Regions from separate parts of the Arthrobacter sp. SLBN-53 genome, predicted to be linked through region 1. Evidence: riboswitches for the same ligand, from Rfam matches in the RefSeq annotation. Region 1 holds a riboswitch; each other region holds the start of a gene.

Region 1 (4,607 bases):
CCCCCGCAGCATCCCCGCGCAGCGAAACCCGGATGGTGTCGGTCACCGCCATCGCCGAACAGGTCGAACCCGTCGCTGATCACAGTGACGCACCGAGGTCCGACGAGCTCGACATCGAGGAGCCGGCGTCCGAATCGGGGAACGTCGTCCTCGAGACGGTCGAGCCCGACGAACCCGGTGTGGCGTCGCCTCAGACGTTCGAGCCCGAAACCGGTGCCGACAGCCCGTTCGGGGTCGACCCGGAGGCCGAAGAGGAAGCAGCCGAGGAGGCAGCGAGTGATGTCGAGACCAGCGAGCGCGAGGCAACTCCGGACGAGGCGTCAAATCCGACGGTGAACAGCGAACGACCTGCGGAATCGGCAGACAACACGGACACCCGGACCCCCTCGTCCGCGTGAAGCGGTTCTAGAAGACGCGGATCCAATCGACCAGCATCTCGGCCGGATAGTTGCCGCCGGCGGGCTCGCGGCCGCCGGAGCCGCCGATGGCGATGTTGAACACCGGAGCCATCGTGAAGCCCGGATCATTGAACGGCCATTCTCTGAGCGAGTCCGCGCGCACCGTCCAGAACGGTTCCATGCCCGGCTCGTAGTCGCGCCAGAAGTACATCCCCTCGGGCTTCCAGGTCATCCGCCAGGTATGCCAGTTGCTGTCGATGGGGTGTTTGAACGTCTGGAACTGGGTGCCGTCCAGACTCGCGTGAACGGTGGTTCCCGAGGGCCAATCCTGATTGCCGTACCACTCGAACAGGTCGACCTCGCCGCCGCGCACCGGATTGTCGTTGAGCAGCCAGAAGGCCGGCCACGCGCCGTTGGTCAGGCAGTTCAGTTTGACGCGCGCCTCCCACGTCGTCCCCACTCCGCCGCGCCAGTTACCGATGATCTTGGCGCTGGCGAACTTCTCCTGGATATTGGCGCCCGGGCCCTCGGTGGCGCGGATGACCAGGTTGCCGTTACCGTCCTGAAAGACGTGTTCCTGGTCGGTGACATAGCGGCCCATGTTGAACGGCTTGTCCCATTCGACCGGGTTCCGGATGGTCTCACGCTGCGGCACGATGAACCACGACGCCGGATTCGGCGGTGACCCGGCAGGACCATTGAATTCGTCCTGCCACAGGATGGGCGGCGCCGCCGCTTCGGGCGTCGGAGCCCCCGGCCCGGGCCCTAGATCACCGGGCAACGGCTCGCCGTGAGCGGTCGCGGTGGGGAGTGCGGCGGCCGCCGCACCGAGTCCGAGCATCAACATCGCACTGCGTCGATCGAATTCAGCCACAGCCGACCATAACCAGCCGTGGCGGATTTCGCGCAAAGCCGCGCCAACCTCATGGCTCGCTGACTGCGATCTCAGCGACGACCGGGGCCGCGACATGCGGATGCCGCAGGCCGCAGTTGCAGCGTCTTACCAGCTGAGCGGCTACCAACCCGCGGATCCGGGTAGAGTCCCATCTACAACTGGTCTGCCTGCGGTGTGAACTCAGCACTGCCGGCATCGAGCCACGGGATCGGTATCTACCCGTGGTGAGAGGGAACCCGGTGAGAATCCGGGACTGTCCCGCAGCGGTATGCAGGAACGACCGCCGTCAACGGCACTGGTGCGCAGCACCGGGAAGCGACGGCCAGTAGGAATACCTTTGGGTATGTGCCTGTGAGTCCGAAGACCTGCCAGTTGTGTCGGGCGCGCCGCGCCCGACGGCGCATCGCCTCGTGGACTGGGCGTATGGCCGATAGCGGCCTCGGCATACCTGCGGCGGCCTCTTCGGTTGCACGTTCCTGTGGGCGGTGGGCTCCCCATCGTTGTTGAAGGACTCTGTGTGACAACACAATCTGCCCCCACGTTCACCGCCACCATACTGGGGTCGCCGCGTGTCGGCCCTAACCGCGAGCTGAAGCGCGCGGTTGAGAAGTACTGGTCCAAGAAGATCGACCGCGCCGAACTCGAAGCTGTGGCAGCCACCCTGCGGGGTGACACGGTGCGCCAGCTCGCCGACGCCGGCGTCGACTCGATACCGGTCAACACGTTCTCGTACTACGACCACATGCTGGACCAGTCGGTGTTACTGGGCACCCTGCCCCCGCGTGTTGCGGGCGTCCACGACGACCTGGACCGCTACTTCGCCGCTGCCCGCGGCGGGACCTATGACGGCGTCGACGTAGCCCCCTTGGAGATGACCAAGTGGTTCGACACCAACTATCACTACATCGTCCCCGAAATCGGCCCGGATACCACTTTCTCGCTGAATCCCGGCAAACTGCTGGCCGAACTCGATGAGGCGGCGGCGGTCGATGTCCCGCTGCGACCGGTGGTCGTGGGTCCCATCACCTATCTGGCGCTGAGCAAGGCCGTCGACGGTGCCGGCGCGCCGATCGAGCGGCTCGACGAATTGGTCGGCGTCTACGCCCAACTGCTGGAGCTCCTTGCCGAACGCGGGGTCGGTTGGGTTCAGATCGACGAGCCGATCCTGGTCACCGACAACATCGACGACGTCGGTGCACTGGCAGAGACCACGTACACCCGGCTCGGTGCGCTCACCCACCGCCCGGCCATCTTCGTCGCGACATACTTCGGCCAGTTGACCGACACGCTGCCTGCCCTGGCCCGCACCTCTGTCGAGGCCATCGGAATCGACGCGGTGTACGGCTCGGTGGACGCCGTTTCTGCCGTGCCGGAACTGGCCGGAAAGACCGTCGTCGCCGGCATTGTCGACGGACGCAACATCTGGCGCACCGACCTGGAGAGCGCGCTGACCACGCTCGCCACCCTCGTGGGTCCGGCCGGCCACGTCGTCGTGTCGACATCCTGCTCGACCCTGCACGTCCCGTACGCGTTGGAGCCCGAGACCGACCTCGATGAGGCATTGCGTAGTTGGTTGGCATTCGGCGCCGAGAAGGTCGCCGAAGTGGTGACCTTGGCCAAGGGGCTCGCGCAGGGCCGGGAAGCCATCGCCTCGGAGATCGAAACATCGAACGCCGCAGCGGCTTCCCGCAAGGTCGACCTTCGGTTGAACAACACCGATATCCGCTCCAGGCTCGACGCCATCCGGGCGGCAGGAGCGTCCGGACGGGGCATCGCCGCCGATCGGCGCACCGCGCAGCAGAAACGGCTTAACCTCCCCACGCTGCCGACCACGACAATCGGTTCATATCCGCAAACCACCGAGATTCGGGTGGCACGCGCCGATCTCCGCGCCGGCAGGATCGACGAGACTCAGTATGAGCAGAAGATGAAAGACGAGGTCGCAGCCGTCATCGCGTTGCAGGAAGAACTCGGAATCGACGTGCTGGTGCACGGTGAGCCCGAGCGCAACGACATGGTGCAGTACTTCGCCGAGCAGTTGGACGGGTTCTTCGCCACCCAGAACGGCTGGGTGCAGTCCTACGGGTCCCGGTGTGTCCGTCCCCCGATTCTCTACGGTGACGTGGCGCGTCCGTGGCCGATGACCGTCGCGTGGGCGGCCTACGCACAGTCGCTCACCGCCAAACCGGTCAAGGGAATGCTGACCGGTCCGGTGACCATCCTGGCGTGGTCATTCGTCCGTGATGACCAACCGCTGGCCGACACGGCTGCACAGGTCGCACTCGCCATCCGGGACGAGACGGTGGACCTGGAGAAAGCCGGTATCGCCATCATCCAGGTCGACGAGCCTGCGCTGCGGGAACTGCTCCCATTGCGCTCCAAGGAGAAACAGGATTACCTGGCGTGGTCGGTGGAGGCCTTCAGGTTGGCCACTGCGGGTGTGCGCGACGACACCCAGGTGCACACCCATCTGTGCTACTCGGAGTTCGGGGAAGTGATCGGCGCCATCGCCGACCTCGACGCCGACGTCACGTCCATCGAGGCCGCACGATCGCATATGGAGGTGCTCACCGATCTCAACGCGGTGGGCTTCAGCAATGGAGTGGGACCGGGTGTCTACGATATTCATTCCCCGCGGGTGCCGACCAAGCAGGAGATAATCGTGGCGCTACGTGAGGCGCTGGAAGCGGTTCCTGTGGAACGCCTTTGGGTAAACCCGGACTGCGGTTTGAAGACCCGCAGGACCGACGAGATCAGCGAGTCGCTCCGCAACATGGTCGAGGCCGCCAAGGTGGTGCGCGCAGAACGGTGACGACAGTCGTGCCCCGGAGTCCTTACGGGCTCCGGGGCACGGTCTCATTGAGCACTCAGGGGCACTGTAGGCGCTCGGGCTGTTCCAGCAAGTGCCTCGAGCACCGCGATGGTGTCGAGCGTCTCTGGGACGTCGTGGACCCGCACGGTGTCAACTCCGGCTGTCCACGCGGCGCCCAACACAGCAAGCGAGGCCGCCAACCGACCATCCGCACCGCGGCCGGTCAGCGCACCGAGAAAAGACTTGCGGCTCACCCCCAGTACGACGGGAAATGGCCCGCCGCACAGATCAGGTAGTCGGCGCAGCAATTCGAGGTTGTCGGCAACAGACTTGCCGAACCCGATTCCCGGATCCACCCACACCGGCCGGGCACCGGCTGTGAACGCCGATTCAGCCGTTCCCTGGACAAAGGCTCGCGCCTCGGCATTCACGTCGCCATACTCCGGGTAGCCTTCTGCCAGAACCGGAACCGTATGCGCGTGCATGCTCACATATCCGACAC
Region 2 (4,607 bases), 2.0 Mb from region 1:
CGCGGACCGTACTCGATCCTTCAACGACGCCACGAGTCGGTCCGCATCGCCATCGGCCCCGAATATCCGCGCGATATCCCCGATTTCGGTATAGATGTCCTCGAAGGTCAAGGCGCGGTGCTGTTCTGCCTGCTGCCCGCTGCACTCGCTCGCCGACAGGTAGGTGGGAATGCCCAGGTCGGCAAAGCGTTCGCGCGACGCGATGCCCTGGTCGGAGAACGTGTAGGCGAATGTGGCGTAGACGAAGTCGGGTTCGGTGTCCAGAACGGTTTCCAGCGAGGGGAAATCGGCGCTCAGTTCGGGGACCTTCGCGTTGGCCTCGGCGAGGTGCGCCGGCACGGGTTCGTTCCACGATGCGGTGCCGACCATCCGATCGGCCAAGCCGAGAGTGAGCATCAGCTCGGTGGCGGGTTGATTGACCGAGATGGCGCGTGCGGGCGCGGCTTCCATTTCGACGTCGATGCCGCAGTTCTTCAGTACGACCGGGAATCCCGCGCCGGCGGTCGGCGTCGCCGAGGTGCCGACCGGGTCGGGAATCCGGGTGCCGCATCCCGAGACCAACATCGACACCGCGCCCAGAGCGCCGATGACGCGCTGCCACGACATCACTTGACCCCCATGACCACGTAGTCATCGAGCAGTTGCCAGACCGTGCCCACCTCGGAGAATCCGGCCTGTGCCAAGGCGGCGAGATGGAAGTCCACCGCGGTGGTGGGCGGCGGATTTCGGTGCGCGAACCGCTGATCGCGCAGTATCGCGAGGTCGGCAACCCCGTCGCGGGCCGTCGCCGCGGCCCACCACTGATCCCAGGTAGGCGATCCCGCGACGTGTGCGCGCGCCTGGGTGCCGGCGTCGTGGGCGGCGGCCAGCCTGCCAAGGGTCGGCTGGCGCCCGTCGAACCGGAAGTGGTCGCCGTTGAGCAGGATGCCGTTGTCGGAGAGCATTTCTGCCGCGGCGGTGTACACGCCCAACAAGGTCTGCGGGTCCAGCCAGTGCAGCGCGGTGGTGGAGACGAATGCCGATATCGGCGTTCCTGCCGTTGCCGCTGCCACCGCATCCGGCCAGGTGTCCTCGGCAAGGTCTGCCTCGACCACACCGAACCTGTCATGGGCGCCGAGCGTTCGGGTGGCCAGGTCGAGCAGCAGGGGGTCGAAATCGAGGGCGATCACCCGGGCACCGGGAAGTGCGTTGAGGATGCGGGCGCTCAGCGATCCCGGCCCGCAGGCGAGATCGACGACCACGGGTTCGTCACCGCAGGCCAGTCCGATGACGTCGGTGATGGCGCGAAAGCGGGATTCACGGCCCGCGATATAGGCCGATTGTTGGTCGTCCCACGCCTGTACGAGGGAGTCTGAATCGATGAGATCGGCGGGCTGAGATGCGGACATGAGGGATTCCTTCGGCATCTGGGGCCTGATCAGCGAGACCCGGTGACAAGCCGCGACACACCGTCGCGGATGCCAGCAGGTATTCGGACTCGGGGGTCGTCCTCGGCGGGCCGCCTTCCCAGGAGCATGCACTCCCAGTGGCATGTGGCCCGCCTCGTCATCCCCTCACCGCTGCGCGTCAGTCCCGGATTCACACCGGGTTCCCTACTCCCTGCGGAGGTGACTGGCCCGCACAGGCTAGCAGGGTGAACTACACCGCATCGATGTCTCGGGCCGCACCCTTGTCTGCCGAGAGCGCCAACGCGGCGTACGCACGCAACGCCGCCGACACCGTGCGCCGCCGATCCCTGGGCCGGTATCCGCCGGCGGCCTCCAGGGCCGCGCGTCGACGCTCCAGTTCCTCGCCTGGCACCTCGACCTCGATGCTGCGGCGCGGGATGTCGATGGTGATCAGGTCACCGTCGGCCACCAACGCGATGGTGCCGCCGGCGGCCGCCTCGGGGGAGACGTGGCCGATGGACAGACCCGACGTACCGCCGGAGAACCGACCGTCGGTGATCAGCGCGCACTGCGCGCCCAGCCCGCGGCCCTTCAAATAGGCAGTCGGATAGAGCATTTCCTGCATGCCCGGCCCGCCCCTTGGTCCCTCGTAACGGATCACCACCACATCGCCGGGTTGCACCCGGCCGGACAGGATGGCATCCACCGCGTCCTCCTGCGATTCCAGCACCACGGCCGGACCGGAGAACGTCCAGATGGATTCGTCGACGCCCGCGGTCTTGACGATGCAGCCGTCCACCGACAGGTTGCCGCGCAGTACCGCCAGCCCGCCGTCGGCGGAATAGGCGTGGGCCACATCGCGGATGCAGCCGTTCTCGGCGTCGGTGTCCAGGCTGTCCCACCGCTCGGACTGCGAGAAGGCCGATGCCGACCGCACACACCCCGGTGCGGCGTGGAACAGTTCGACGGCCTCGGCCGACGGCGACCCGCCGCGGATATCCCACGCGCGCAGCCATTCCGCCATCGAGCCGGAGTGCACGGTGTGCACCGTCTCGTGCAGATGACCGCCGCGCCACAGCTCGCCGAGGATGGCCGGGATACCGCCGGCGCGGTGCACATCCTCCATCAGGTAGTGACCATTGGGGGCCACCTTGCACAGGCACGGGATCAGCCGGCTGCGCTTCTCGATGTCTTCCAGGGTGTAATCCAGCTCGGCCTCCCGGGCGGCGGCCAGCAGGTGCAGCACGGTGTTGGTCGACCCGCCCATCGCGATATCGAGTGCCATGGCGTTGTCGAATGCATCGCGGGTGGCGATGTTGCGGGGCAGGACCGAGGCGTCATCATCGTCGTAGTAGGCCCGCACGATGTCCATCACCGTGCTACCCGCCTTTTCGTAGAGGGCGCGCCGCGCGGTGTGGGTCGCCAGCACCGAACCGTTGCCGGGCAGGGCCAGCCCGAGTGCCTCGGTGAGGCAGTTCATCGAGTTGGCGGTGAACATGCCCGAGCACGAGCCGCAGGTCGGGCAGGCGGCCTCCTCGATCCGCGAGATGTCGTCATCGGAGACGTCGGTGTTCACCGCATCGGCGATGGCCGACACCAGATTGAGCCGGGTCTTGACGGTGCCGTCGACGAGAACGGCGGTGCCACCCTCCATCGGGCCGCCGGAGACGAAGACGGTCGGGATGTTCAGGCGCAGTGCGGCCATCAGCATGCCGGGAGTGATCTTGTCGCAGTTCGAGATACACACCAACGCGTCCGCACAGTGCGCGTTGACCATGTACTCCACCGAGTCGGCGATGAGTTCGCGGGACGGCAGCGAGTACAGCATTCCGCCGTGGCCCATCGCGATGCCATCGTCGACGGCGATGGTGTTGAACTCGCGCGGCACACCACCGGCGGCCGAGATGGCCTCGGAGACGATGCGGCCGACGGGCTGCAGGTGCGTGTGCCCGGGCACGAACTCGGTGAAGCTGTTGGCCACCGCGACGATGGGCTTGCCGATATCGGAGCCGGCGACTCCGGCGGCCCGCAACAGCGAGCGTGCTCCCGCCATGTTGCGACCGTGGGTGACCGTGCGGGACCGCAGTTCTGCCATAACACACAGCGTGGCAGCAAGGGCGTCTACGTGGGTAGACGGTCCTCATACTAGTATTGGCACTACTACCATGGCATACCATTTCAGGATGGACACACGCGGCAGGCAGCGCCGGGCGTTGGGGGAGTTCCTGCGGGCTCGCCGGGAGGCCGCCGCCCGCGCCGACCTGGGCTATGCCCCGATGCCGCGGATGCGGACCAGCGGCCTGCGCCGTGAGGAGGTCGCTCTGGCGGCCGGGGTGAGCGTCACCTGGTACACGTGGCTGGAGCAGGGCCGCGAGATCAACCCGTCGCGCCAGGTTCTCGATGCGGTCAGCACCGCCCTGCGGCTGACCCCGGCCGAACGTGACTACGTGCGCAGCCTCGGCGGCCATGCCCCGGAGCCGATTCCGGCGGACGTGCCGACGCCGCCGCATGTGCAGCGCTTCCTGGACGCACTGGGCGGGTACCCGGCGTTCGCGATCGGGCCGTTCTGGGATATCACCGCGTGGAACAGGGCCTACGCCGCGCTGTATCCGAACATCGCGGTGACCGCCGAGGCCGACCGTAACCTGCTCTGGCTGATGTTCATGGACCCCGCGATCCGGGAGTTGTTGCCGGACTGGGAAAACGACAGCAGCCGCTTCCTGGCCGAGTTCCGGGCCGAGGCGGGATCACGGGCGGGCGAACCGGCCCACTCGACGTTGGTCGACCGGCTTCGCGCGGCCAGTGAGCATTTCGAGTCGCAGTGGCGCCGGCGCAGCGTGCAGCGGTTCACCTCGCGGGAGCGGCGTTTCTTCCGCGCCGGGATCGGGGAGATGCGCCTGGAACACCATCAGTTGGCGCCGGTGGATGTGCCGAACATCCAGATCGTGGCGTACCTGCCGGTGCCCGACAGTGGGGCGGCCGAACGGCTGGCCGCGCTGGTGGCTGGCGCCTGATGAATAGATACGGCCCCGGTTGAGCAACCGGGGCCGTATCGAGAAACTGTGTCCGAGGGGGGACTTGAACCCCCACGCCCGTTAATAGGGCACTAGCACCTCAAGCTAGCGCGTCTGCCATTCCGCCACTCGGACATTTCTCCGCGCCGTCGGCGAGGAGCGACTAAGGCTAACGGATAGGGGCGGTCGGACCCAAACCAGCCCG
Region 3 (4,607 bases), 2.2 Mb from region 1:
GCTGCCGGTTCCCAACAGAGTCACCTCGATCATGGCCCACATATACCGCCGCAATCGTCCGCAGGTGGCAGATCCGACGTAGCCTGAATGTGGCGGAGGTCACATATCGCGGGAGGGCGTCATGCGGATAGCCGACGTACTGCGGAACAAGGGGTCGGCGGTGGCCACGATCGCACCGGAGACATCGGTGGCCGATCTGCTCGCGGGCCTGGTCGGGCGGAATATCGGCGCGATGGTGGTCGTCGGTCCGGACGGGCCGGTCGGCATCGTCTCCGAGCGCGATGTGGTGCGCCGTCTGCATGATCTGGGTCTGGATCTGCTGACCAGACCGGTCGGCGAGATCATGACCACGCATCTGGTGTTCTGTGCACCCGAGGACTCGGTCGACAGTCTGAGTGCGGCGATGACCCATCACCGGGTGCGGCACATCCCGGTGCTCCAGGACGGCCGGTTGGCCGGGATCGTGAGCATCGGGGACCTGCTCAAGAGCCGCATGCAGGAACTGGAGTCCAGCACGGAGTACTTGCAGGCGTACATCACGCAGGGCTGAATGGACGGGTGCGTGACCCACAGGTACGACCCGCCGCCCGTTCCGATGTCGACACCCTGGGCCGGGTGCTGGGCCGGGCGTTCTTCGACGATCCGGTGATGGCGTGGATGCTGCCCGACCCGCAGGCGCGTCGGCGCAAACTGCACAAGCTGTTCGCCGGACTGACCCGCCATCACCATCTGGCTCGCGGCGGGGTGGAGGTCGCCTGTGCGGAGTCCGGCATCGCGGCGGCGGCGCTGTGGGACCCGCCGGGTCAGTGGCGGCACACCGCGGCCGAGGAATTGCGTGCGGCGCCATCGATGCTGCTGACCTTCGGCGGTGCGGTGCGCCGCGGGATGCAGGTATCGGAGTTGATGAAGCGGTCGCACCCCGACGAGCCGCACTGGTATCTCGCCGTGATCGGCAGCGATCCGCAGGTACGTGGTGGCGGCTTCGGTCACGCGCTGATGCGGTCGCGGTTGGACCGTTGCGATGCCGAGTACGCGCCCGTCTACCTGGAGTCCAGCAACCCCGACAACATCGGTTACTACCAGCGCTTCGGCTTCGAGGTCACCGGAGAGATCACCCTGCGCGACGGGGGACCCGTCATGTACCCGATGTGGCGCAACCCGCGGTAAACCCGTCTGCGGTGCAAGCCGGTAGAGTTCGGTGCTGACCTGCAGGGGAATCCGGTGACAATCCGGAGCTGACGCGCAGCGGTGTGAGGCATGGCCTCGAGCCCGAATGCCTGCGGTCGTGCCACCGTCGACGGCTCCGCGTTTGGGCCCTGTACCGAAGGAAGTCACCGCCGTGCGGGTGATCGTCACGCTGCTCTGTCTTGTCCTCACCGTCACCGCCTGTGGCAGAGCGGAGGCGCCGGCTCCCGCACCCGCTGCCGCGGCCGTAGAAGCCGGCGGTACCAGCTATCCGCTGACGCTGCAGAACTGCGGCGTGCAGGTCACCTTCGAGCATGCGCCGCGACGCGCGGTGTCGCTGTATCAGGCCTCCACCGAGATCCTGCTCTCCCTCGGCCTGGCCGACCGGATGGCGGGCACCTCCACCTGGTTCGACCCGGTGCTGCCCGCGTTGGCCGCCGACAACGACCGGGTGCCCCGGATCGCCGACAACGACCCGAGCCTGGAGGCGGTGCTCGATCTGGAACCCGATCTCATCACCTCGGCGAGCGCCCATACGTTCACCCCTGCTGTCGTCGGTGAGCGCGCCCGCCTGGCCGAACTCGGCATCCCCACCTACCAGTCGCCATCGGTGTGCACCGACGCCATCGTCGACGGTGAGACGGTGACGCGTACCGCACCGCTGGAGATGGACACGCTGTTTCGTGAAATCACCGAGCTGGCACAGATTTTCGACGTCCAGGACCGTGGCGCGGAGCTGGTGAGCCGGCTCAGGCAGCGGCTCGACGACGCACCTCGGATCGCGGCGCGCGAGGCCACGGTGGCGTTCTGGTTCTCCGGGTTGCGCACCCCGTACCTGGCCGGCTGTTGTTCGGCGCCCGGGCTCTACGCCCGCGAGTTCGGCGCCACCAATGTATTCGCCGACGCCGCCGAGGACTGGCCCGAGATCAGCTGGGAGGCGCTGGCCGACCGCAACCCCGACGTGCTGGTGCTGGCCGATCTGAGCCGCAAACGCATCGACGGGGACGCCCTCGACACCAAGATTGCGTTCCTGGAGTCCAACCCCGTCACCCGGAACATGACGGCCGTTCAGCAGAAGCGCTACGTCGTGCTGACGGGCTCCGAACTCGACCCGGGTATCCGTCAGATCGACGCCGTGGAGAAACTCGCCGACGGTTTCGCGACGATCGGGGAACCGAAATGATCGTCCGCGCCGTGCTCGGCATCGCCGCCGTGTCGGCGCTGACCGCCTGCGGACAGTCGGCGGTCAGCGCCCGCAATGACGCCGCAAGCGCCGGTTATCCCATGACGGTGAGCAACTGCGGTCGCGATGTCGTCATTCCCGCGCCGCCGCAGCGCGCGGTCTCGCTGAACCAGGGGTCTACCGAGATCCTGCTGTCGCTCGGGCTCGCCGACCGCATGGTCGGCACCGCCACCTGGACAGATCCGGTCCGGGAGAATCTCGCCGCGGCCAACGCCACGGTTCCGAAACTGGCGGAGAACAAGCCATCGCTGGAGACGGTGCTCGACACCGAACCCGATTTCGTATCGGCATCCTTCGCCGGAACGCTCGGGCCCGGCGGCGTTGCCGACCGCGATCAGTTCGGGTCCCTCGGGGTGCCCACCTATGTGGCACCCAGTGATTGCGTGGGCAGGATGTCTGTGGACACCGACGGACCGCGTGACGAACCGTTCACCATGGCCGCCATCTACCAGGAGATCCGAGAGCTGGCACGCATTTTCGACGTCATCGAGCGTGGTGAGGAGCTGGTCGCCCAGTTGGAGCAGCGGATGCAGGCCAACCGGTTGCAGGTCGATGCCGATCTCGGGTACTGGTTCTCCGATATCCGAGCGCCGTATTTCGCCGGGTGCTGCGGCTCGCCGGGCGTCATCACCGACGCGGTCGGTGCGCGCAACATCTTCGTCGACACCACCGAGGAGTGGCCGCAGGTCAGCTGGGAGGTGATCGCCGAACGCGATCCCGACGTCCTGGTGCTCGCGGACCTGAGCCGGCGCACCATCGACGGTGACGCGCTGGATGCGAAGATCGCCTTCTTGGAGTCCAATCCGGTGACCTCGCGGCTGACCGCCGTGCAGCAGAAGCGCTACATCGTGGTCAACGGCGCCGACCTCAACCCGTCCATCCGCACCGTCGACGGCACCGAGAAGGTCGCCGACGGACTGCGCCGCTTCGGATACGCCGGCGCACGGTGACGCTGCGCACGCCCTCGTTGGCCGTCCTCTGGATACTGGGACTGGCGCTGCTGGTCGCCTCGGCGGCGGCGGCCATCACCATCGGCCCGGCGGCCCTGTCCGTCCGTGACGTCTATGGGATCGTCGCCGAACATCTTGGTGCCGGTCCCTCGGGCGCGACCAGGATCCAGGACGGCATCGTGTGGCAGCTGCGGTTGCCGCGGGTGCTGCTCGCCGCGGTATGCGGTGCGGGGCTGGCCCTGTGTGGTGCGATTCTGCAGTCGCTGCTGCGCAATCCGCTGGCCGATCCGTTCGTGCTCGGAGTGTCCTCGGGCGCCTCGACCGGCGCGGTGTTGATCGCGGTGCTCGGGGTCGGCGCGGGCGCGCTCACGCTCTCCGGTGGCGCATTCGTCGGAGCGGTGCTGTCCTTCGGGGTGGTGCTGCTGTTGGCGCATGCCGCGGGCGGCGGCACCGACCGGGTGGTGCTGGCCGGTGTTGCTGCCACGCAACTGTTCTCGGCGTTGACATCGTTCATCGTCTTGTCATCGGCCGACGCCGAGCAGACCCGGGGCGTGCTGTTCTGGTTGCTCGGTTCCCTTGCCGGGGTGTCCTGGACCGATGTCGCGGTCTGCGGTGTGGTGGTGGGCACCGGACTGGTGTGCTGTTTGGCCTACGCGCGGGCGCTGGACGCCTTCGCCTTCGGTGACGACGCCGCGGCCACCCTCGGGGTGTCGGTCCGGCAGGCCCGCATCGTGTTGCTGGTGATGACCGCGCTGATCACCGCCGCGCTGGTCAGCGCTGCCGGGGCGATCGGATTCGTCGGGTTGGTGTTACCGCACGCCGCCCGATTCGTGGTGGGGCCCGCGCATCTACGTCTGTTGCCGACGGTGGCCATCTTCGGCGCGGTGTTCATGGTGTGGGTCGACACGTTGGCCCGCACCGTGTTCGCGCCGCAGGAGCTACCCACCGGGGTGGTGACCGCGCTGTTGGGTGTGCCTGCGTTCGCGTTGATCCTGTTGCGCCGCCGGGGGATACCGGCATGAGCGCAGCTTGCAAGAGAATCGTCGACACATGAGCCTGCGCGCGGACCGGGTCGGCTGGACACGCTCGGGCCGAATGGTGCTCGACGGTGTCACCCTGAAGCCCGCGGCGGGCAGCACCGTGGGACTGCTCGGGCCGAACGGATCCGGTAAGTCCTCGCTGCTCAAGCTGCTCGCCGGGGTCGATCACCCCGACGACGGGGTGGTCGA

Evidence for each region. A riboswitch is a leader RNA that binds a small molecule or an ion and turns the genes downstream of it on or off. The one in region 1 is predicted to bind cobalamin.
Region 2: it holds a riboswitch for cobalamin, as region 1 does, so the genes downstream of both, FBY28_RS25510 (methyltransferase domain-containing protein) here and metE (5-methyltetrahydropteroyltriglutamate--homocysteine S-methyltransferase) in region 1, are expected to answer to the same signal.
Region 3: it holds a riboswitch for cobalamin, as region 1 does, so the genes downstream of both, FBY28_RS05130 (ABC transporter substrate-binding protein) here and metE (5-methyltetrahydropteroyltriglutamate--homocysteine S-methyltransferase) in region 1, are expected to answer to the same signal.

What each region holds. Positions count from the first base shown of each region.
Region 1 covers NZ_VFNN01000001.1:3,299,861-3,304,467, reverse strand. Annotated here, with positions in the region: gene FBY28_RS15770 (cellulase family glycosylhydrolase) at 1-398, shown strand, start outside; gene FBY28_RS15765 (glycoside hydrolase family 16 protein) at 406-1,272, opposite strand; cobalamin riboswitch at 1,486-1,680, shown strand; gene metE (5-methyltetrahydropteroyltriglutamate--homocysteine S-methyltransferase) at 1,811-4,105, shown strand; gene folP (dihydropteroate synthase) at 4,150-4,607, opposite strand, start outside.
Region 2 covers NZ_VFNN01000001.1:5,332,227-5,336,833, forward strand. Annotated here, with positions in the region: gene FBY28_RS25505 (ABC transporter substrate-binding protein) at 1-606, opposite strand, end outside; gene FBY28_RS25510 (methyltransferase domain-containing protein) at 606-1,388, opposite strand; cobalamin riboswitch at 1,446-1,631, opposite strand; gene ilvD (dihydroxy-acid dehydratase) at 1,639-3,483, opposite strand; gene FBY28_RS25520 (helix-turn-helix transcriptional regulator) at 3,572-4,402, shown strand; tRNA gene FBY28_RS25525 (tRNA-Leu) at 4,452-4,537, opposite strand.
Region 3 covers NZ_VFNN01000001.1:1,075,709-1,080,315, reverse strand. Annotated here, with positions in the region: gene FBY28_RS05145 (ribonuclease Z) at 1-33, opposite strand, end outside; gene FBY28_RS05140 (CBS domain-containing protein) at 122-550, shown strand; gene FBY28_RS05135 (GNAT family N-acetyltransferase) at 559-1,167, shown strand; cobalamin riboswitch at 1,170-1,299, shown strand; gene FBY28_RS05130 (ABC transporter substrate-binding protein) at 1,340-2,368, shown strand; gene FBY28_RS05125 (ABC transporter substrate-binding protein) at 2,365-3,378, shown strand; gene FBY28_RS05120 (FecCD family ABC transporter permease) at 3,375-4,400, shown strand; gene FBY28_RS05115 (ABC transporter ATP-binding protein) at 4,429-4,607, shown strand, end outside.